2 regions of the Breoghania sp. genome follow, and region 1 is predicted to be linked to the other one. Evidence: riboswitches for the same ligand, from Rfam matches in the RefSeq annotation. Region 1 holds a riboswitch; the other holds the start of a gene.
The links. A riboswitch is a leader RNA that binds a small molecule or an ion and turns the genes downstream of it on or off. The one in region 1 is predicted to bind S-adenosylmethionine.
Positions count from the first base shown of each region.

Region 2: linked by a shared signal. The riboswitch ahead of ABGM93_RS10640 (hypothetical protein) and the one ahead of ABGM93_RS09735 (O-succinylhomoserine sulfhydrylase) in region 1 are both predicted to bind S-adenosylmethionine.

Region 1 is NZ_OY771475.1:2,243,673-2,254,342, forward strand. It holds gene ABGM93_RS09690 (thermonuclease family protein) at 1-868, shown strand, start outside; gene ABGM93_RS09695 (SGNH/GDSL hydrolase family protein) at 865-1,602, opposite strand; gene ABGM93_RS09700 (lysine--tRNA ligase) at 1,636-3,291, opposite strand; gene ABGM93_RS09705 (hypothetical protein) at 3,546-4,043, shown strand; gene ABGM93_RS09710 (tellurite resistance TerB family protein) at 4,040-4,453, shown strand; gene ABGM93_RS09715 (TrkH family potassium uptake protein) at 4,483-5,931, opposite strand; gene apaG (Co2+/Mg2+ efflux protein ApaG) at 6,034-6,426, opposite strand; gene ABGM93_RS09725 (CDP-alcohol phosphatidyltransferase family protein) at 6,675-7,289, shown strand; gene ABGM93_RS09730 (lytic murein transglycosylase) at 7,296-8,111, opposite strand; gene ABGM93_RS09735 (O-succinylhomoserine sulfhydrylase) at 8,213-9,397, opposite strand; SAM riboswitch at 9,463-9,542, opposite strand; gene ABGM93_RS09740 (2'-deoxycytidine 5'-triphosphate deaminase) at 9,625-10,670, shown strand, end outside.
Region 2 is NZ_OY771475.1:2,448,240-2,458,909, forward strand. It holds gene groL (chaperonin GroEL) at 1-1,542, shown strand, start outside; gene ABGM93_RS10615 (SlyX family protein) at 1,755-1,961, shown strand; gene ABGM93_RS10620 (XRE family transcriptional regulator) at 2,017-2,577, shown strand; gene ABGM93_RS10625 (GNAT family N-acetyltransferase) at 2,592-3,125, shown strand; gene ABGM93_RS10630 (acyl-CoA thioesterase) at 3,154-3,561, opposite strand; gene ABGM93_RS10635 (TfoX/Sxy family protein) at 3,755-4,087, shown strand; SAM-I-IV-variant riboswitch at 4,141-4,278, shown strand; gene ABGM93_RS10640 (hypothetical protein) at 4,315-4,647, shown strand; gene ABGM93_RS10645 (mechanosensitive ion channel domain-containing protein) at 5,023-5,886, shown strand; gene ABGM93_RS10650 (Crp/Fnr family transcriptional regulator) at 5,981-6,670, opposite strand; gene ABGM93_RS10655 (alpha/beta hydrolase) at 7,418-8,074, shown strand; gene ABGM93_RS10660 (ChbG/HpnK family deacetylase) at 8,118-8,912, opposite strand; gene ABGM93_RS10665 (glycosyltransferase family 39 protein) at 9,051-10,613, opposite strand; gene ABGM93_RS10670 (glycosyltransferase family 2 protein) at 10,617-10,670, opposite strand, start outside.

The sequences.
Region 1 (10,670 bases):
CCCGAAATATTCCGCCAGACCGGATGGCATGTCTGCTGCGTCCTTGAAGCCGCCGGCTCCCCCCTCCCCCACACAAGCCCCACCACGCGGGCCGAAGATCGGTGAGATTGTCGCCCCGGCCCGACGTGATGTGACGCCCTCGACCCTCACCCAGATGGCCCATTCCAGCGGCCCGCTCGTGCGCGTCGAAGGGGTGGCCCCTCGCCCGAGAAAAACACGGCCTCGCAAGCGCGAGGAAACGCTTCATCGGGTTGTCGTGGTCGATGGCGGAAACTTGCGCGCCGGGAAAGAGGTTTTCAGTCTCGCGCGCATCACCGCATTGGCACTGGACGACACATGCGCTTCGCCCGAAGGCGAGGATTGGCCCTGCGGGATGGCGGCCCGCACAGCCCTTCGGCGTCTGATCCGCGGCCGCGCCGTGACGTGCAGACGCGCAGGAGCCCCTTCGGGCACTGAACAACAAGGGGCGGAGCCGGGCCTGCAGGAGCGCGGATCCAAACCGTCCTATCTGTGCGAAGTGGGCAAGCAGGATCTCGGCGAGTGGATGCTCCAGCAGGGTTGGGCGGCGCCTGCGCAAGACGATGACGCGAAGGGCCGCGCACTCACGGCGGCCGCGAAAGAAGCCGGGCGTGGCCAATGGCGGCAGGCGGGATTGCCCCCCATCACCGGTGACGGCAGCGCGACCGATCCATCTGCCGACGACACGTTCGACGATCTGGTGGAACGGCTGGAGCTCTCGCAGGAAGCCCTTCAACCTGCCCTTGGCGATCCGGATGCGACCGGCAATGCGCCCGCTGACGACTTCTTTGCAAACGCAGATCCGACGCCGCAGGGAGGCAATTCTCCCTTGCAGCCAGCCCTTCGCTAGGAGGCGGATATGCGCATGTGATCGGCGATATGCCTGCTCCACATCGCCATGCCGGAGGCGGACGGGTGAAACCCGTCGGAGCAGAAGCCTTGCGGGTCCATTTCGCTCATGCGCGAGATCGCGGTCGCGCCGCGTTCGGCGCACAAGGTGTTGCCGATCATGTTGATGAGCCGGGCCCTGCGTTCCAGGATGCGGCCCAGAAGCGGCGGCAGCGCGGGAACCTGGGTCATCACCATGATGTTCGACCAATACAGATCCGCATGCGGGAACCGCGCGCGAAGCGCGTAGAGAAGCCCGCCGAAGCCCGTCTTCCAACCCCGTCCGCTGCGGAAATTCTTGATATCGTTGGTGCCGACGGACACAAGGACATGCGTCCAGTCGCGCGGCTCGATATGGGGAACGACATGGTCACGCAGTTCCGTCGAGATCGCGCTGTTGAAGCCAGCGGTGCGATAGGTGACGGGACGGCCCGTGCGATCATTCAGATGCCGGGCGACCTGAGCGGCAAGACCGTCTTCCAGATGGTCGAGGCCGACACCGGCGGCAGAGGAATCCCCCACCACCAGCAGCCGGATTTCAGCGCCCTGGCCGGGCAGTCGCCCGCCCGGCTCGCCACGCGCAGGCAGCAGGCGCTCGACCCGCAGCCGAACGCCGATCCCCTGCCAGGCATAGACGGGAAAGGCGAGCCAGCTTGCCATGGCGGCAAGCCTTATCGCCGTGCGCCCCTCGCCCATTCCATCTCTCCCCCCAAAGATCCCGGCTGAACCTCAGCCGAGCTTGCCCTCCAGACATTTGGCAATGAGGGTACGGGTTTCGTCAATCCCGTAAAGAGCAACGAAGGAGCCGAAACGGGGGCCACGTTCCTGCCCCAGCAGAAGCTGGTAGAGCGAGGAGAACCAGACGACCGAGACGCCCGGGCCGCCATCGGGCCCGGTTTTCTTGGTGTCCTGATACCGCTCGATGGAGCGGGCCACATCGAGGATCGCGTCCTGAATGACCGCGCCGTCGGCATCGGCGGGAAGTGCCGCCAGCCGCGCATCGAGATCGATGAGCGCCTGACGCTCCACCTCGTCCGGGGCCTTGAAGGACTTGGTGGGCTTCACGAAATCCTCAAAGTAACGGATCGCGTAGCCGACCAGACGGTCCAGTTCCGGGTTGGTCTCGGCACTCTCGCCCGGCGCATAGCGGGAAATGAACGCCCACAGCACGTCCTTGTTCACCGCGTTAGAGGCGGAGACAAGGTTCAGCAGCATGGCGAAGGGGACCGGCATTTCCACGTCCGGGATCTTGCCGGAATGGATGTGCCAGACCGGATTGCCGAGCTTCTGCACCTCCGGCATGCCGTCATACTTCTCAAGGAAGGTGTAATATTCGTCCACCGCCTTTGGAATGACGTCGAAATAGAGCTTCTTGGCGCTCTTGGGCTTCTGGAACATGTAGAGCGCAAGGCTCTCTGTCGGCGCATAGGTCAGCCATTCATCGATGGTCAGGCCATTGCCCTTGGACTTGGAGATCTTCTCACCCTTGTCGTCGAGGAACAGCTCATAGACAAAATGCTCTGGCGGGGTGCCGCCCATGACCTGACAGATACGGTCATAGACGCCCATGTTGGGGCCATGATCCTTGCCGAACATCTCGAAATCGACGCCAAGCGCCGCCCAGCGGGCGCCGAAATCGGGCTTCCACTGGAGCTTCACGTTGCCGCCGGTGACCGGCAGGGTGATGTCCTCGCCATCCTCGTCGGTGAAGGTGATCGTGCCATCCTTGGCGTTGACGTCCTTCATCGGCACGTAGAGCACGCGACCGGTCTTGGGCGAGATCGGCAGGAAGGGGCTATAGGTCGCCTGACGCTCTTCGCCGAGCGTCGGCAGCATCACCTGCATGATCGCGTCGTATTTTTCGAGCGCGCGCAGCAAGGTCTCGTCAAAGCGGCCGGACTTGTAATAGTCCGTCGCGCTGGCGAATTCATAGTCAAACTTGAACGTGTCGAGGAAGCGCCGCAGCATGGCGTTGTTATGCGCACCGAAGCTGTCGAAATCGCCGCCAAAGGGGTTCGGCACAGACGTCAGCGGCTTGTGCAGATGCGGCTCCAGGAAGCTCTTGTCCGGCACGTTGTCGGGGATCTTGCGCATCCCGTCCATGTCATCGGAAAAGCACAGAAGCCGCGTCGGGATTTTGTCTTCGGTCAGCAGCCGAAAGGCGGTGCGCACCATGGTCGTGCGCGCAACCTCGCCAAAGGTTCCGATATGCGGCAGGCCGGACGGGCCATAGCCCGTCTCGAACAAAACCGGCTTGTCGCTTCCCCGTTTCTCGATCCGTTTGACCAGTTTGCGCGCCTCTTCGAACGGCCAGGCTTTGGAAGCCTGAGCCGCCTCAAGAAATGCGGGCGACAGGTCAAGCGGGGGCAGGGAATGCTCGGTCATTTTCCGGTTTGTCCATTGAAATGGTGATGAGGCGCCGTCATGCGTTCAAGGGCGCGGCGCGCCGGGACACTAGTGTGGATTGAGGCAGGAGGAAATCAAAAAAAGCCGCAAGGCGGGGTAATTCGCGCTGACAAACGCCGAAGCCTCACTTTCGCCGCCAAGCAGACGTTTCTGACATGACCTAACGTGAAAACAGGCATGCTGGCCCCACCGAGCAGGCTTTGTGAGAGACATTTGCCGAGAGGAGCAGATCGGTGAGGCTACGTCGCATCCTGTGGTCTTTGTCCCTCGCGGTGGCAGGGCTGGTTACGCTTTTCGTCGCCGGGCTGACATTTGCGCCGCTTATGACGTTGGTCCTCCTGGAAGTCCTGTTTCCAACGCAGCCCCATTATGAAATCTCCCGCCGCTTCCAAGGCCCGGACAGCCTGCACAAGGTGGTTCTGCTGCGCCAGACAAACACGCCATTCCTCTTTCCCGGACAAGGCAGCGATGCGCCCGGTCATCTCTGTCTGGTCGACGCGAAGGGGCGGATCCTTGCCGGAAAGCCCGTCGAAATGGTGCACCTGGTCGAGGGGATCGAATGGGAGCGCGGCCATGTGCGTGTCAGGGACATCGTCGACTGGGACATTGCCGCTCTTCAAAGGTCGCGGCGACAAACAGGCCCGACCGCAGCCGCCTTGCGGAGGCGAAGGGGAACCCGTAACGTCACATCCGGAAACACATCTCTTTGCAGGACCGAGCTTCGCCCATGACCCAAACGGTGTCCCCCCAGAAAGCCCTGATCTACACGATGGTGACGATCTCGGCCGCCGACAGCACGATGACCGATTCCGAGTTGCTGAAGATCGGCGAGATTGTGCAGACGCTGCCGGTTTTCCGCGAATTCGACAGCGACAATCTCGTACAGGTTGCCGAAGAATGCGGCGCGCTGCTGGAGGGCGACGACGGCCTGGATACGGTGCTGGAGGTGATTGCGGGAACGCTTCCCAAAAAGCTCTACCAGACAGCCTATGCGCTGGCGGTGGAGGTGGCGGCCGCCGATCTTGTGGTGGAACAGGAAGAGCTGCGTTTCCTGGCACTGCTGCGCGATCGCCTTGACCTCGACAAGCTCTCGGTCGCCGCGATCGAATTCAGCGCCCGTGTGCGCAACCGGGTGGGCTGAGCTCCCCCTCCACCGGCAGGGCCTCTCTCCTACCCCCGCCAGAAACGCGGCACGAAGAGCACCATCACCGTCAGCAGTTCCAGCCTGCCCAGAAGCATGCCGAAGGAAAGGATCCATTTGGCCGTGTCGTTCAGCGGACTGAAGGTGCCCGCAGGCCCAATGATCTCGCCAAGGCCCGGCCCGACGTTGGAAATGGCCGTGGCCGCGCCGGAAAGCGCGGTCAGATCGTCGAGACCTGTCAGGCTCAAAGCCATGGCGAGCGCCGCGAAGCTGCAGATATAGAGAAAAAAGAAGCTCTGGACGGCTGCCATCACACCATCATCGATGGGGCGCCCGTTGAAGCGCGGCACGAAAATACCGTTCGGATAGACCATCCGGTTGAGATGCTGACCGAGATTGGCCCACAGCACCTGAAAGCGGAACACCTTGATCCCGCAGGAGGTGGACCCGGCACATCCCCCGATGAACATGATCACGAAGAAGAGCCCGGCGGCGAAGGGCCCCCATGCGTTGTAATCGGCATTGGCATAGCCCGTGCCGGTCATCACCGAGACGACGTTGAAGGCGGCGTAGCGCAAGCCCTCCAGTCCGTCATGAACCCCGGTATTGTGCTGGAACAGCCAGATGGCGAGGATGAACCCGATCAGCAGCAGGAAGAAGGCGCGCACCTGCGTATCGCGCAAAAGCGCCTGCGGCTCGCCCTGAAACAGCTTGATGTAGAGAAGAAACGGCAGCGAGCCGATACACATGAACACGACCGCGATCCAGTCGATGGCCGCGCTGTCGAAATGACCGATGGAGCCATCCTTCGTTGAAAAGCCACCTGTGGCCACCGTCGTCATGGCGTGCATGATCGCGTCGGAAAACTCCATTCCCGCGATATTGTAGAGAACCGCACAGAGCGCGGTGAAGCCGATGAAGATCAGCGTCATGATCCCGGAAATCTGGGTCGCACGCGGCAGGATCTTTTCCGGCGCATCAAAAGCCTCGGCCTTGAAAAGCTGCATGCCGCCAACCTTCAGAAGTGGCAATACGGACAAGGCCATGACAATGATGCCGAGCCCGCCGAGCCATTGCAGGATCGCGCGCCAGAACAGAACGCCCGGTGGCGCATGATCGAGACCGACAATGACGGTCGCCCCCGTCGTGGTCAGGCCTGACATGGCCTCGAAAAAGGCATCGGTGTAGCTATCCACACTGCCCGACCACAAGAGCGGAAGCGCCCCGAACCCGGCCAGGACGAGCCAGACGACACAGGTCATCAAAAAGGCCTGCCTCAGTCCCATCGCCCCCTGCGAACCGCGTGCAGACAGCCAGAGCGACAGGCCGATCATGATGGTGAGCAGGGACGAGGCGGCAAAGATGCGCCAGTCCTCATTGTCGTCGGCAAGATCCACCAGCGCCGGCACCATCATAGCGCAGCCAAGCGTTGCCAGAAGCACGCCTGTCACGAGCAGGATGGGCCGGAGATCAAGCACGAACGAAGCCTCGGAAAATCAAATGGCACAATGGCAGACATGGGTGACAGGCACGAGAGCTCAGCCGGGCTGTCGCCGCAGGTCTGTTGCGATGTCCCAAGCTCAGTTCAGGACACGCGGCATGTCAGGAATATCGAGGGGAAAAGCCGGAATGGCGACAGAAAAAAGGTCGCCCCTTTCGCTTTCCATTTCATAGCTGCCGACCATGAAGCCGGAGGTGGTAGAGAGCGGACAGCCCGAAGTGTACTGATAGCTGGCGCCGGGACGCAGAACAGGCTGCTCGCCAACGACGCCTGCGCCGCGCACTTCCTGCACCCGGCCCGCCGCGTCGGTGATCTTCCAGTGACGCGAAATGAGCTGAACCGTCGTCTCGCTCTGATTCACGATGCGGACCGTATAGGCCCAGAAATAATGGTCGTCCGCCGGCGCGGACTGATCGGCCAGATAGGTCGGTTCAACAACGACCGAAATCCCGTTGGTCTCTTCGCTGTACATCACAAACAATCCATCGACAGCGCGTGGAGCCTGCCCGGCCAACGCTCACATTCCACCATAAATGAAGCGCGGGCAAAGGTGTATTGCCTTTGCGTCACTCTTCTCTCCGACAATGCTTCACATTTTGTCGAAGGCCTGTCTTCTATCGTCATGTACGCGGCAGGGAAAGCCCACTGTTCCTGTTGACCGCACCTTGCCCGGATTGCACGGTGTGAGCGTCATTCCTCTTTTGGCTTTCGCGAGCTCCCATGTTCGACGCCTATTTGCGCCGCAAGATCGATCCACCGCTCGATGCTGCCGGAAAACGCCTCTCCCGCGCCGGTATCAGCGCCAACACCATCACGCTTGCCGGATTTGCGGCGGGGATCGTCGCGGCCACCGCCATCGCGCTTGGCGCACCACTCGTCGGGCTCGCCCTGATCGTTCTCAACCGACTTGCGGACGGCCTGGACGGCGCGATTGCGCGGGCAAGCGAACGCACCGATCTCGGTGGCTACCTGGATATCGTGTGCGATTTTCTCGTCTACGGCGCGATCCCCTTCGGCTTCGTGCTGGCGGACCCGGACGCCAACGCCCTTGCCGGTGCAGCACTGCTCGCAAGCTTCTATGCCTCGGGCTCGACCTTTCTTGCCTTCAGCACCCTCGCGGCCAAACGCGGGCTTTCCACCTCCGCGCAAGGCGTGAAATCGCTTTACTATCTGGGAGGCATCGCGGAAGGGGCGGAGACGATCGTGTTCTTTGTCGTCGCCTGCCTTTTCGCCGATCATTTCGCGACCCTGGCCTGGGTCTTTGCCGCGATCTGCACGTTTTCGGCGCTGATGCGGCTGATCAATGGGGCGCTCATGCTGCGAGCGCAGAGATGACGCCAGCTAGCGTCCCGCCATTTTCGTTGCCATGACGGAGATGGTCTTCACGTAGACCTCCGCCTTGTTCCACTCGCGCAGCACCCGATAGTTCTTCGTGCCCGCCTCCCAGGATTGCCCGGCCCGCCAGCCCTTCTGTTTCAGATAGTTGGCGGTTGACGCCATCACGTCGGGGACGGAGCGGATGAGATCGCGATGGCCGTTACGGTCGTAGTCGACAGCGTATTTCACGTAATTGGAGGCGAGAAACTGGGTCTGGCCAAGTTCGCCCGCCCATGCGCCGCGCATCTGGTCCGGCGACATGTCTCCCCGCGCGACGATCTGAATGGCGTGATCCAGTTCATTGGTGAAGAAAGCGGAGCGACGGCAGTCATAGGCAAGGGTCGCAAGCGACCGCATCACCGACATCTTGCCGCTGTTTGCCCCGAACCCGGTCTCCAGTCCCCATATGGAAACGATGACCTCCGGCGGCACACCAAAATCCCGCTCGATGCGCGAGAAGAGACGCCGATTGTTTTCGATATAGGACCGTCCACGACGGATCATCGAATTGGAGACGCGCCGCGCATAGAACTGTTTGAAACTCAGCTTGAAGGACTTCTGAGACCGGTCGAGACGCACCACACGCGGATCGTACCGCACTCCGGACAGCACCCTGTTGACGGCCCGCGAGGACATGCCTCTGGAGACCGCCTCTCGCTTGTATTGGGAGAGCCAGCTTTCGAAGCCGGAGCCATCGTTCCCGCAGGTCGCGGCACTTGCAGCCGGCGAAAGCGCCAGCATTCCCACCATGTTCAGGACGACAAGAGACAATCCCCTCATCACGCCCCCCTTCCCTGTCGCATCATCGCTGCCTGCACTATTGCCCTGCAGAGGGGCCCGCGCAATCGACATAAGCGTGAAGGGCAGAATGCCCTGCGCGCTCAGATCGCGCAAAGCGCCCGCTCGATATCGTTGAGCAGATCGTCAGCATCCTCCAGGCCGACCGACAGACGCAACACACCGCCATTGATACCCAGTTCCAGACGGTCTTCTTCCGGCACACTTTGATGCGTGGTCGTCGCCGGGTGACAGATCAGGCTCTTCGCGTCGCCGAGATTGTTGGAGATCTTCACGATCTGGAGTGCATTGCAGAAACGGAAGGCCGCTTCCTTGCCGCCCGCCAGTTCAAGGGCGACCAGCGTGGACCCGCCGCGCATCTGCTTTTTCGCCACCGCCGCCTGCGGATGGTCGTCGCGGCCGGGATAGATCAGGCGGGCAACGGCCTTGCTCTCGGCAAGGAAATGGGCAATCCGACCGGCGCTCTGCGTCTGTCGCTCGATGCGCATGGGCAGCGTCTCCAGCCCCTTCAGCATGACCCAGGCATTGAAGGGCGACATGGAGGGGCCGGTGTGTTTGTAGAAGGGATGAAACTCCTGCTCGATCCATTCCTCGTCCGACAGCACGACGCCGCCAAGACAGCGCCCCTGCCCGTCAATGTGCTTGGTCGCGGAATAGACGACGACATCCGCGCCCAGCGCCAGCGGCGACTGCCACAGCGCGGTGGCGAAGACGTTGTCCACGACCAGACGCGCCTCGGCCTCGTGGGCGATATCGGCAACGGCGGCGATATCGACGATGTCGAGCGTCGGGTTGGTGGGCGATTCAAGGAACATCACACGGGTGTTGGGGCGTACCGCCGCCTTCCACTCATCCAGATTTGTCCCGTCCACCATGGTCGCTTCCACGCCAAAACGCGGCAGCACCGTTTCCGCGACATAGCGGCAGGAGCCGAACAACGCCTTGGCCGCGACAATATGATCGCCCGCCTTCACACTCGCCAGAAGCGCGGATGTGACGGCGGCCATGCCGCTTGCGGTCGCGCGCGCCGCGCCCGCGCCCTCCAGCAGGCACATGCGCTCTTCGAACATGGAGACAGTGGGATTGGCATAGCGCGAATAGACGAAACCGGGATCGTCGCCGTTGAAGCGCGCTTCGGCACTTTCGGCGTCCGGATAAACGAACCCCTGCGTCAGGAACAGGGCTTCGGAGGTTTCGTTGAAGGCGGTGCGCGTCGTGCCACCGTGAACCAGGCGAGTGGCCGGATGCCAGTCTTTGTCGTTCGTCATTTTGTACTCCACGTTCAAAATGCCCGGTTCCAGATATAAAAATACCCCGGACGCGGACGGCCGGGGTCGAAAAACACCCGGTCTGTTTAGCTACTTGTTTAACGTGGCTGCAAGCCGACCGGCTCAAATCACCACGGGAAGCTTGACCAGATAAGCCATCCCCGTCTTGGCGTCAATGCGGGGATCGGCTAAGGGAGGATGCGGAGAATCGAAAGGCAAGCGACGACATGACGAAAGAACTGGCCGGCATCCTGCCTGCACACATGATCGAGGCACTTTTCGATACAGGCGCCATCACCGCCGACCGGCCGCGCGACGACGATCAGATCCAGCCCGCCAGCCTCGACTTGCGCCTCGGCAAGATCGGATGGCGCGTGAGGGCATCCTTCCTGCCAGGACCGGGCAAGTCGGTGGCGAGCAAGCTCGACCGGCTGAAACTGCATGAAGTCGATCTCAGCCCCGGAGCGGTGCTTGAGACGGGCTGCGTCTATATCGTGCCGCTTCTGGAAGAGCTGAACCTGCCCGACGACGTGGCGGCGACCACGAACCCGAAAAGCTCCACCGGGCGTCTCGATGTCTTTACCCGCGTAATCACGGATGAGGGCCGCGAGTTCGACACGGTGCCCGCGGGCTATCGCGGCGCGCTGTTTGCCGAGATCAGCCCGAAGACCTTCCCCGTCCTTGTGCGCACCGGCTCCCGGCTTTCGCAGATCCGCTTCCGGCGCGGTCATCCGCTCGTCAGCGATGCGGAACTGGTGAACGTGGACGCGGCCTCGGAACTGATCCCCGGCGGCAATGCCCGCATTGGCGGCGGTCTTCAGCTTTCCATCGACCTTGCAGGCACGGGCGACGACCGACTCGTCGGCTACCGCGCCAAGCGACACACCGGCGTCATCGACATGGACGTGAAGGCGGCGCATGATCCGCTGGATTTCTGGGAGCCGATCCATCGCCGCGGGGCCGCGGAACTGATCCTCGACCCGAACGAATTCTACATTCTGGTCTCGCGCGAAGCGGTGCACGTGCCGCCGGACTTCGCTGCCGAGATGGTGCCTTTCGACCCGCTTGTGGGTGAATTCCGCGTTCATTATGCGGGCTTCTTCGATCCAGGTTTTGGCCATTCCGCCATTGGCGGAACGGGTTCGCGGGCCGTTCTGGAAGTGCGCTCCCACGATGTGCCCTTCATTCTCGATCATGGCCAGACGGTCGGGCGCCTTGTCTATGAACGCATGGCAGAGCGCCCCCATACGCTTTATGGCGAAGGCATCGGCTC
Region 2 (10,670 bases), 200 kb from region 1:
CCGAAGGGTCGCAACGTTGTCATCGACAAGGCCTTCGGCGCGCCCCGCATCACCAAGGACGGCGTCACCGTTGCCAAGGAAATCGAGCTTGAGGACAAGTTCGAGAACATGGGCGCGCAGATGGTGCGCGAAGTCGCTTCCAAGACCAACGATCTGGCTGGCGACGGCACCACCACCGCGACCGTTCTGGCCCAGGCCATCGTCAAGGAAGGCGCCAAGTCGGTTGCTGCCGGCATGAACCCGATGGACCTGAAGCGCGGCGTCGATCTGGCCGTGGCCGAGGTCGTCAAGGACCTGACCGCACGCTCCAAGAAGATCAACAACTCCGCGGAAGTCGCGCAGGTCGGCACCATCTCTGCCAATGGCGAGAAGGAAATCGGCGACATGATCGCCGAGGCCATGCAGAAGGTCGGCAACGAGGGTGTCATCACCGTCGAGGAAGCCAAGACCGCCGAGACCGAGCTTGAGGTCGTCGAGGGCATGCAGTTCGATCGCGGCTACCTGTCGCCGTACTTCGTGACCAACGCCGAGAAGATGATGGCTGACCTTGAGAAGCCGTACATCCTCCTGCACGAGAAGAAGCTCTCCAACCTGCAGGCCATGCTGCCGATCCTTGAGTCGGTCGTGCAGTCCTCGCGTCCGCTGCTGATCATTGCCGAAGACGTGGAAGGCGAAGCCCTCGCCACGCTCGTCGTCAACAAGCTGCGTGGCGGCCTGAAGATCGCCGCCGTCAAGGCACCGGGCTTCGGCGACCGCCGCAAGGCCATGCTGGAGGACATCGCGATCCTCACCGGCGGCACGGTCATCTCCGAAGACCTCGGCATCAAGCTTGAGAGCGTCACGCTCGACATGCTCGGCACCGCCGAGAAGGTCACGATCACCAAGGAAGCCACCACCATCGTTGATGGCGCCGGCTCCAAGGAAGACATCGAAGGCCGCGTCTCCCAGATCAAGGCTCAGATCGAAGAGACCACCTCCGACTACGACCGCGAGAAGCTCCAGGAGCGCCTGGCCAAGCTCGCTGGCGGCGTTGCCGTCCTGCGCGTTGGCGGTTCGACCGAGATCGAGGTCAAGGAGCGCAAGGATCGCGTCGATGACGCCCTGAACGCTACCCGCGCCGCGGTCGAGGAAGGCATCGTGACCGGTGGTGGCACCGCGCTCCTGCGCGCGAAGGCCGCTGTCGAGAAGCTTTCTTCCGACAACGCGGACATTATGGCCGGCATCAAGATCGTGCTGCGCGCGCTTGAGGCCCCGATCCGCCAGATCGCCGAAAACGCCGGCGTGGAAGGCTCGATCGTGGTTGCCAAGGTGCTCGAGTCCGACGACTCCATGGGCTTCAACGCCCAGACGGAAGAGTACGTCAACATGATCGAGACCGGCATCATCGACCCGACCAAGGTCGTTCGCACGGCGATCCAGGACGCGGCTTCCGTCGCTGGCCTGCTGATCACCACCGAGGCGATGGTTGCCGAGCTGCCCAAGAAGGAAGCCGCCGCAATGCCGGGTGGCGACATGGGCGGCATGGGCGGCATGGGCTTCTAAGAAGCCGACGCTCTGTCGAATACGGAAAGGGCGGTCCTCTGGGCCGCCCTTTTTGATTCCGCCCACGGCCTTGGGCGACACGAAAGCGACGTCATCCCGAGGCGGCTCGAAAGGGGCGTCGTGACGGATGAAGCCCAACAGAGCGCGCCCCTTCCCAGACCAGCCACAACAAACTACATCTCGCACCTAATCTTGGAGCGAAGGAGCCATTCATGTCCGCCGACCTTGAATCCCGCATCGCCGATCTGGAAACGCACATCGCGCATCAGGAAAAGCGTATCGAGGATCTCGATACCGTCGTCACCCGACAGGCAGCTGACATCGAGCATCTGCAACGCCATATCAAGGCGCTGGCCGGCCTCGTCGCGGAACTGGAAGAAGCCACGGAAGTACCGATCACCAAGCCGCCGCACTACTGAGCTCGCTTGAAGGATCTTCTTGCCAATCTCTCATATATGAGATAATTTCTCATATATGGACTTTTGCTCAGATCTCGACGACCGAATCGCATCTCGCCTGAAGGCCCTGCGCCAGGAACGCGGCTGGTCGCTGGATGAACTCGCCCAACGCTCCGGCGTATCGCGAGCGACGCTTTCGCGTCTCGAAAAAGGGGAGGTCGGCTCCACCACCGCGATCCTGGGACGGCTGTGCAGCGCGTATGGCATGACATTGTCCCGGTTGATGCTGATGGCGGAAGACACGTTCCAGCCGCTCGTGCCCCATGAAAAACAACCAATCTGGCAAGACGCGGAAAGCGGCTTTCTCCGCCGCTCCCTTTCTCCGCCGTCTCAGGCGCTTGCCGGAGAAGTGCTGGAATGTCGGCTGGAACCAGGAACCGACATTTTCTATGAAGCGCCCCCGCGCCCGGGGCTGGAGCACCATCTGGTGCTTCTGGAGGGGGCCTTGCAGCTGGAGCTCGACGGCGCATCGCACGACCTGAGACCCGGCGACTGTCTACGATATCGGCTTTTCGGCTCAAGCAGCTTCCACACGCCGCCTGAAAGCGCCGCCCGCTACCTGCTGTTCATGGTGTAAGAGACATAGACCAGATGCTGAAATCAGACCTGACGATCACGACCCTTTCCGGCGACGCTTTTGCAAGTCACCTTCCGGCCTTCGCCGAGTTGCTGACCTCTTGCGTAAGGGCCGGCGCGAGCGTCAATTTCGTGATGCCTTTTGAGCCTTGCGAGGCAGAAACCTACTGGCGAGAGAAAATCCTGCCGGGCGTTTGTTCCGGCAAACGGGTGCTGCTCGCCGCATGGCTTGGCGACCAGCTTGCCGGAACGGTCAATCTCGATATTGACATGCCGCCCAACCAGATCCATCGGGCAGAGGTGAGCAAACTGCTCGTCCATCCGCAGTTCCGCCGTCGCGGAATAGCCCGCGCCTTGATGCAGGCTCTTGAGGCGGAAGCAAACGGAGCAGGCCGAACATTGGTGACGCTGGACACGCAGACCGGCGGTGCCGCGGAGCCGCTTTACGGCTCGCTCGGCTATGTCACCGTGGGCATGATTCCGGAGTTCTGCCGCGATGCTTGCGAAGACCGGCTCGGCAGCACGACCATCATGTACAAGCGGCTTTGACCATCAATCCGGCGCGCGCACCCTGCCCTTACCCGGCAATCGGGCACGGCTTGCCGTTTGCATCCACCGCCACATAAGTGAACTGGGCCTGGATCACCTTCTCGCGCTCCTGCTTGAGCGCGCGCAAGGCCCAGGCCTCCACATGCACATTGATGGAGCTGCGACCGGTCTTCGTAACTTCAGTGTAAACGCAAAGCACATCGCCGACCTTGACCGGACGAATGAAGTGCATGGCATCCACTGCCACTGTCACGACACGGCCCTTCGCGGTCTGGTTGGCGGCCAGCCCTCCTGCGATGTCCATCTGCGACATGACCCAGCCGCCAAAGATATCGCCTGCAGGATTGGTATCGGCCGGCATGGCGAGTGTGCGCGTCGTCAGATCCCCGCGCGGCTCTTCCACCTTGTCCATTGCCACCTTTTCATCAACCGCCATTCCCGCTTTCTCCTGTCGTGAGAGCCTCTGCCGGTCGGCACATCCAACCAACAATCAAGAACGTCCCTTTAGCCGCCTCTTGCCGGGCGAAGCAACCGACAACTATGCAATGCTGGCCTGCTTGCGGTTATGGGGCCGAATGCCGATAGTTGCCACTCATCCCTGTTCCGTCGAAAGGTGGGAGCCAATCTCGATGGCCGTTTCTTCGCAGTTTCGCGATTATGTGCTCGACCAGCTTGCCCAACTGGGGCCGCTCGACACCAAACACCTGTTCGGCGGATTGTCTGTGCGCTGCGCCGGACAGCATTTCGGCGCGATCCTGAACGGCGTTTTCTATCTCGTGGCCGATGTGCAACTGCGCGCGGAATTGGAAGAGCTGGGCGGCACACCGTTTTCCTATGCACGCGCGGAGCGGACGATCGAAGTCGGTCGCTTCATTTCTGTGCCTGAAGATGTTCTTGAAGATATTGACACATTTCTGCCATTAGCGCGGCGTTCTCTGCAAATCGCCGAACGCGACGGCTAAACCCTCGGTAAAATTCGGCACCTTGATTTCGCAGGAGGCACATGTCAAAACGCTTCCAACATCAAGAGAAGGGCTGGCGCCCTCGCCAACCTGCCAACCGCGGCAAGGTGGTCCCCTGAGATGATGATCTTGAAACCAGGTCGAAACCTCAGGGATGTGGCCCGCAAAACCGGGCAACACAGCGGTATTCGCCAGTTCTCCTCGGCATTTTGCTGAAGGAGCATGACATGTCTGCCAATCCCTCCACATTTCGCGCACACCAAGGCGCCGCTTCTGCGGTGGCCGTCCCGCTTTGCGTTTCCGCAGACGCCTCTGATCACGTTGCAGGGCTCGTTTTCGATCTGATGCTGGCCTCTGCCGCGCAGGAAACGCGCTGCCGTCCAGTTGCTGTGGTACTGCTGACCGACGAGGAACGCGAGACGCGACGGGCCGTGCTTGTGGAGCTGTGGCGCTCCTGTTCTTCGCGCATCATCGATGAAGGTCTGGTGAGCGATCTTCTGGCCCGCCGCGGCAACAGCTTTCTTGCGCTTGCCGGGGCTATGAGCGGGATCGGGATCTGAGCCACGGGCCGAACAAGCCGGAAGCCCCCCCCTGCGGGCGACTGCTTTCCGCAATGGTTTCCTTGCTCCCTCCCGTTTTCCGGTGAGGTCGAGACAAAACCGCCCCTTACCAACCATTGCAAGGTTGATACCCCCAAGTCTTCACGCTCTACTGTGAATTGAATTGGGGATGGGAACCTTGTTGCTTTGTCTGCGTTTCCTTGCGCAAATGTGCGCTCGCGCGGGCAGGTCATGATCATTGCGCCGGCGCGCTGCGTCACCTGCGCGAAGTTTCATGTTTTCCTGTGTTTCATTCCCGCTGGCGCCCTTTGGCGCTACGTCCTATGCGGTGTGGACGGTCCACCTGCGCGAGATGCCAAGGAGACAGGGAGAACCATGGAAGACCAGATCCTCAAGACCCGCGACCTCATAGAGGTCCAGCTCGCCAACTTCATGGAGCTTGGCACCCTTTACGGCCTGAGCGTCATCTACGCCATCCTCGTGCTGATCGTGGGATGGTGGGCTGCAGGCAAGATATCATCTCTGGTCGCACGTGCATGTGAGCGGTCCGATCATATCGACGCCACGATAGGAGGGTTCGCGACCTCAATCACGCGGTACGTCATTCTGGCGCTGGTGGTCATCACCGTCTTGCAGCTTTTCGGCTTCCAGACGACATCGTTGGTCGCCATCATCGGTGCAGCCTCCCTGGCCATCGGCCTTGCCTTGCAGGGCACGCTTTCCAACCTTGCCGCTGGCGTCATGTTGCTGTTCTTCCGTCCCTTCCGCGTGGGTGATTTCGTCGAACTCGCTGGCAACACGGGCACGGTGAAGAACCTCACGCTGTTCTTCACCGAGCTCGCCACTGCCGACAACGTGATGATCATCATTCCCAATGGCGATGTCTGGGGCTCCGCTGTCACAAACTACTCCGCACATGCGACCCGGCGCTGCGATATCACCGTGGGGATCTCCTACGATGACGACATGGACAAGGCGAAGGAGGTGTTCCGCACTGTGATCGCGGAGGAGACGCGCATTCTCGCCGATCCGGAGCCCTTCGTGGAGATCACCAACCTTGGCGACAGCGCCGTCGATGTCACCTTGCGGGTCTGGGTGCTTTCGTCCGATCTGTGGAGCGTTCGGTGGTTCCTGATCAAGCGGCTGAAGGAGAGCCTCGACGCGGCCGGGATTTGTATTCCCTATCCGCACATGCAGGTTGTCGCGCAGGGCGGAAGCACGCCGCTCAGCGCGAGCTGAACGCATCCGCTGTCAGCTCGCCACCGACGCGAGGCATTGGCGCCTCGCGTCGCTCACGCATCAACTCAGCCGGCTTTCGGCAAGATCGCGGCGTTTACATGCTCGCTTCCTGCTCCAGGCGCCCCATTTTCTCGATACAGTAATAGCCGGAAATCTGGCTGATCGTGCCCGCCCGCTTCCATTCATTCAGGACGCGAGAGACATTCTCACGCGCAGCCCCCGCCATGTTGGCGATATCGGCTTGGGACACCTTGTAGTGGATCAGCGTGCGTCCCTCCTCCACATCCTTGCCGAAACTGTCTGCCAGAAGCAGCAAGGTCTTGGCGACCCTGCCCTGCAGGGGCAGGAAGGAGCGGGCTGCAAGAACGTCGTTCGCCAGGCGCAGACGGCTGCCGATAATGCGCAACATATGGCGATAAAGATCTGGGTTCGCTTCCGCGAAGCGGTCGAAGGCGGCCTTGTCGAAGAAGGCGAGGCGCGCGGGCTTCAAGGCAGTGACGGTGGCGGAGCGCGGTTCGCCGTCAAGCAGCGCCATTTCGCCGACAAGCTGGCCGGGGCCCAGGACTGCGAGAAGTTGTTCGTCGCCTTCCGCCGAGAGCAGCGAAACCCGCAGGGAGCCTTCCAGCACTGCATAGCAGCCGTTTCCGGGATCGCCCGTCTCGAACAGGATCGTGCCCGCCTTGATGGACATGGGACGTGCCAAGGCCTCCAGGCCGGCGGCCAGATCCGGCGTCAGTCCCCCAAGCGAGAGACTGTTTTCCAGTAGTCCTTCAACCTTGGGCACACGCGCTCTCCCCGATAAAGCCCCATGTCAGGCGACCCTGTCTCGACACTATTCCTCCCGCACGCCCCATCCCCGACCATCGAAAGGCAAAACTCCTTGGAACCCAATTCGGGGCGTTGACGTTTACCTGCCAGAACAGACAGCGGCTTCTCGGGCCTGGAAAACGCGGGAAATGGGACGATACGCCCTCCTTCCGCCCCGGTGACCAAGAGTGCCGCATTCGGAGGAAAAGTGAAAGCAGCTGCGTGTGACGGTCATCACAGAAGCATGCCGCCACCTCGATTAAGACTATGGTCGTTGGCTAGCCGACACCAGATCAAAGCACACACGACGTTGCCCGCCGGCATCCCCTTAGTCGCCACTGGGCATCGATAGAACGTTCGCAATACGCCGACTTCCCCGTCGGCAGGATAGTCGAGACCCGCCCCCGCCGGTCTCCCCCCGCGCAGAAACCGCCCCCCCGAACCGGTTTCTGAAGCGTCGGTCGGCTCACAATCCGGCCGAACCAAGAAGCGCCTTCCTGTCCCCCGCAGGAAGGCGTTTTCCGTTTCACGGGGTGTAAAACCGTGGGCAATCGATTAACGCCGCCCTCTTTTCCTCCCTCATTTGCGCATAGCGGCCACGCGTCGCGCCGGATTTAACGCCAATATCGGCCAAGATATAACTCATTATCCAGTACGGGATTGTGTGCAGACAGCCTCCCCTGACCGCACTTCCCGGGTATTGAGCTATCGAAGGTGCGGACCTATGGACCCCTACGAGCACATGTACGATGCAGGTGACGGCAATGACGCCACCACCCTCGTCCTCCTTCATGGCAGCGGCGGCGATGCCGCGCATTTCATGCGAATGGGACGCATGGCCGCGCCACAGGCCGCCCTGCTGGCGGTGGAGGGAAATGTCGATGAACAGGGTGTGGCCCGTTTCTATCGGCGCGTATCGGCGGACGAATATGATCTTGAAGACCTGTTCGATCGCGGTGCCGCGCTTTCCGGTTTTCTCACCGACGTGCTGAGCCGGCATGGACGGGACCCAAGCCGTGCGGTGGGTGTCGGCTATACCAACGGCGCCAACATGCTCGCCTACCTGCTCTTCACCCGGCCGCAATTACTCGGCGGTTACGTGTTGATGCACCCGATGGTTCCCTACAAACCCGCCCCAAACGAGGGCATTGTAAGAAAGCCGGTCCTGATCACCGCAGGCACGGACGATCCGGTGGCAACCGAGGACAATATCCGCAACCTCCAGTCCTGGCTGGAAGGACAAGGGGCCAAGGTCGACGTGATGATGCATGACGGCAAGCGCGAACTGCGTGACGAGGAGGTGGAGCGGCTATCCGCTTGGCTTGACCAGTTAGGCTTCGTTGATCGGGCACGATCACGAGCGATGTCCACCGAGGTCTGAAAGCGCTGACGGCGAACAATGGGCCTCCCCCCTCCGGGACGCTTCAGAAAAGAAAGATGTCCTTTTCCGTCAAAGCGAGAAGGAAATCGGGACTGTTCAGGTAGTTGAACTGGGCCAGACGGGCATGGGCTTCCGAATCGGAGGTCATGCTGCGCAGGTTTTCGTCCGGCTCGGCCGGGGCGCACCAGACGGTTGTACTGTCCCGGCGCCCCTCAAGCGCGCGCCAGAAGAAGCGATGCAACTGGCTGGCTTCCTCCGTTAACGGCAGTGTGACCGCCTCGCGATTGGCTTCCCCACCCAGCTTGCGGATACGGCGCGCCAGAAGACGGCTCCGCACCCGTTCAGGCTCACTGAACAGCAGATCGGGCAAGTTTTCGCCAAAGCGTTCAACCAAGACCTCCACCACCAGTTTGGCGAGCGCGATGTTACGATCCATTTGATCATACATGGCGATAAAGGCGGGTCGACGACCGTAGTAGTCCTCAAAGCACTGAATCTGTGCGGCAATCTCCGCCTTTATGGCGGCTGCGGGCAGCAGGCCGGCAGGCCTGCGCAACGTATAATAGCGCGGTCCCGGCAAGCGCTCCCCGAAGATAGCGCGGGCAGGATCGGACACGGGCGCAAATGGGCGGCAGAATGCTAGCGTCAAACCGATGCGGGTACGTGAACTTTTGTCCTCGACTTGTTCTCGGAGCGGCAAATATTCGCGCGACCAGCGATCGGACGCAGCCAAGCAACCGACCGCCGTCAGGCGGCTATCGGCCAGCAGTGTGCGGATAGCCCTGTCGACACCGAAAGCGATGCCGTAATCCAGCGCGGTCAGGACAATACGTTTCATGGCTCTCGCGCCACCTCGGCCAGGTTTCGAAGCATACGGGGGATAATGCAATTGCTGTGTAGCACGGGTGGGACTTCAACCGCGCGTCAAAGACAATGCGCCGGAAAGCCCCGTTTGCTCAACCCTTAGCCGGAAGAGTCACCTGGTGTCTTGCGAAAAAACCGCGTCCGGCCCGCCCCGCGGCCCGACAAGGCGGTAAATGCGCAGGGTTTCGAGTTTGACACCGCGTACCGTGCGCGCGATCTCGCCAATCCGCTCCACCCGCGCGAAACGTGTGCGCAGCGTGTCGGCATGATCGCGCCGAGCCACAGCAACATAGAGGGCCGGGCGGGCAACGATCGCCGGATCGGGCGCGGGAGCCATGGCGTAGCGGATGCGCTCGTCAAGCTGGTAGACCGCGAGATCGGAGCCCGCCTGTTCAAGCGCAAAGGCGAGCTGTCCCGTCATCCCATAGGCGGACGTCGCCACCCATGCCGCCCCCTCGCGTTGGGCCATATCGCCAAGCTCGCTGGCGATTTCCTGCCAGCCGCGCAGCTGAAAGGTCGGATCCTTGCGCGCCAGCGATCCCGTCAGCGGACTGACTGCGTGAACGTAGATCACAAGCGAGACGGCAACACCCAGCGGCACGCCGAATTTCGAAAGTCCCCGCCAGAGCTTTGTCAAAAGCCCCTCACGCCCCTCCGCATCCGCCGCCACAAAGGCCGCCATCAAAACGAGAGCGGGGAATAGCGGTGCGGGCCAGTTGGCCTGAACCCGCGCATGCAGCGAATGGAAGAGCAGGTAGAAGAAAAATGGCAGCGAGGAACACAGAAGCAGGCTCCAGGCCTCCTCGCGGTTCATCACCGTGCGCTTGACCGCGATGCCAATACCGACCAGCGCAATCAGCGCAATCGCCGGATTGAGAAGGCCCAGTTCCGCACCGATGAATTCCCCGATGAAGCGTCCCGTCCATTGATGCGGCACGGCACGACCGAACTGCTTGACGAAGGAGGCCCAGTCATGGGTCGCGTTCCACCAAATGACGGGTGCGGTGACCAGCATGGCCAGGATGCCACCCGCCCATAGCTGCCATGTGGCAAAGGCCCGCCGCGCGCGTGGGCTCACCAGCAGCCAGAGGATGATACCCGCTCCCAGGAACAGCACCGAATACTTGGAGATGAGGCCAAGCCCGGCGAAAAGGCCGACGGCGAGAAACCAGTTGGCGTTGCCGCGGTCGAGCCATTCCGCCAGCGCCCAGATCGTCAGGCCCCAGAAGAGAACCGAGGGCGTATCGGGCGTGGCGATGAGGCTGCCTATGCCAATCAGGATTGTGGCGTTGAAGAAGAGGACCGCCCAGCCCGCGGCACGGTGACCATGCAACAGCACCCCTGTGCGCCACAGTGCCAGCGAGCCGAGTGCGGTCGCCACAATGCCGAATAGGCGCACACCCAGCGCGGTATCGCCCACGAGCGCCTGGCCTGCGGCGATCCACCAGCCGATCATCGGCGGGTGATCATAATAGCCGGCAGCCGGGTTCAGCCCCCAGAGCCGATAATAGGCTTCATCTTCGGAAAGCCATGCGTGGCCGCCCGCCCAGATGCGGATGGCAGTGAGCGCCAGCACGAAGACGATGAGGGCCGCGGGTTTCAGCCACCACTGGAGCGGCCTCTGGTCGTTCCACTCGCGCCACGCGCGCCTGTCGCTCATCGTGGCTGACAACATGGTTCAGCCCTTGCGCCAGGTAAGAACGGAGCTTGCCGCATAGTTCCACACCGCGCC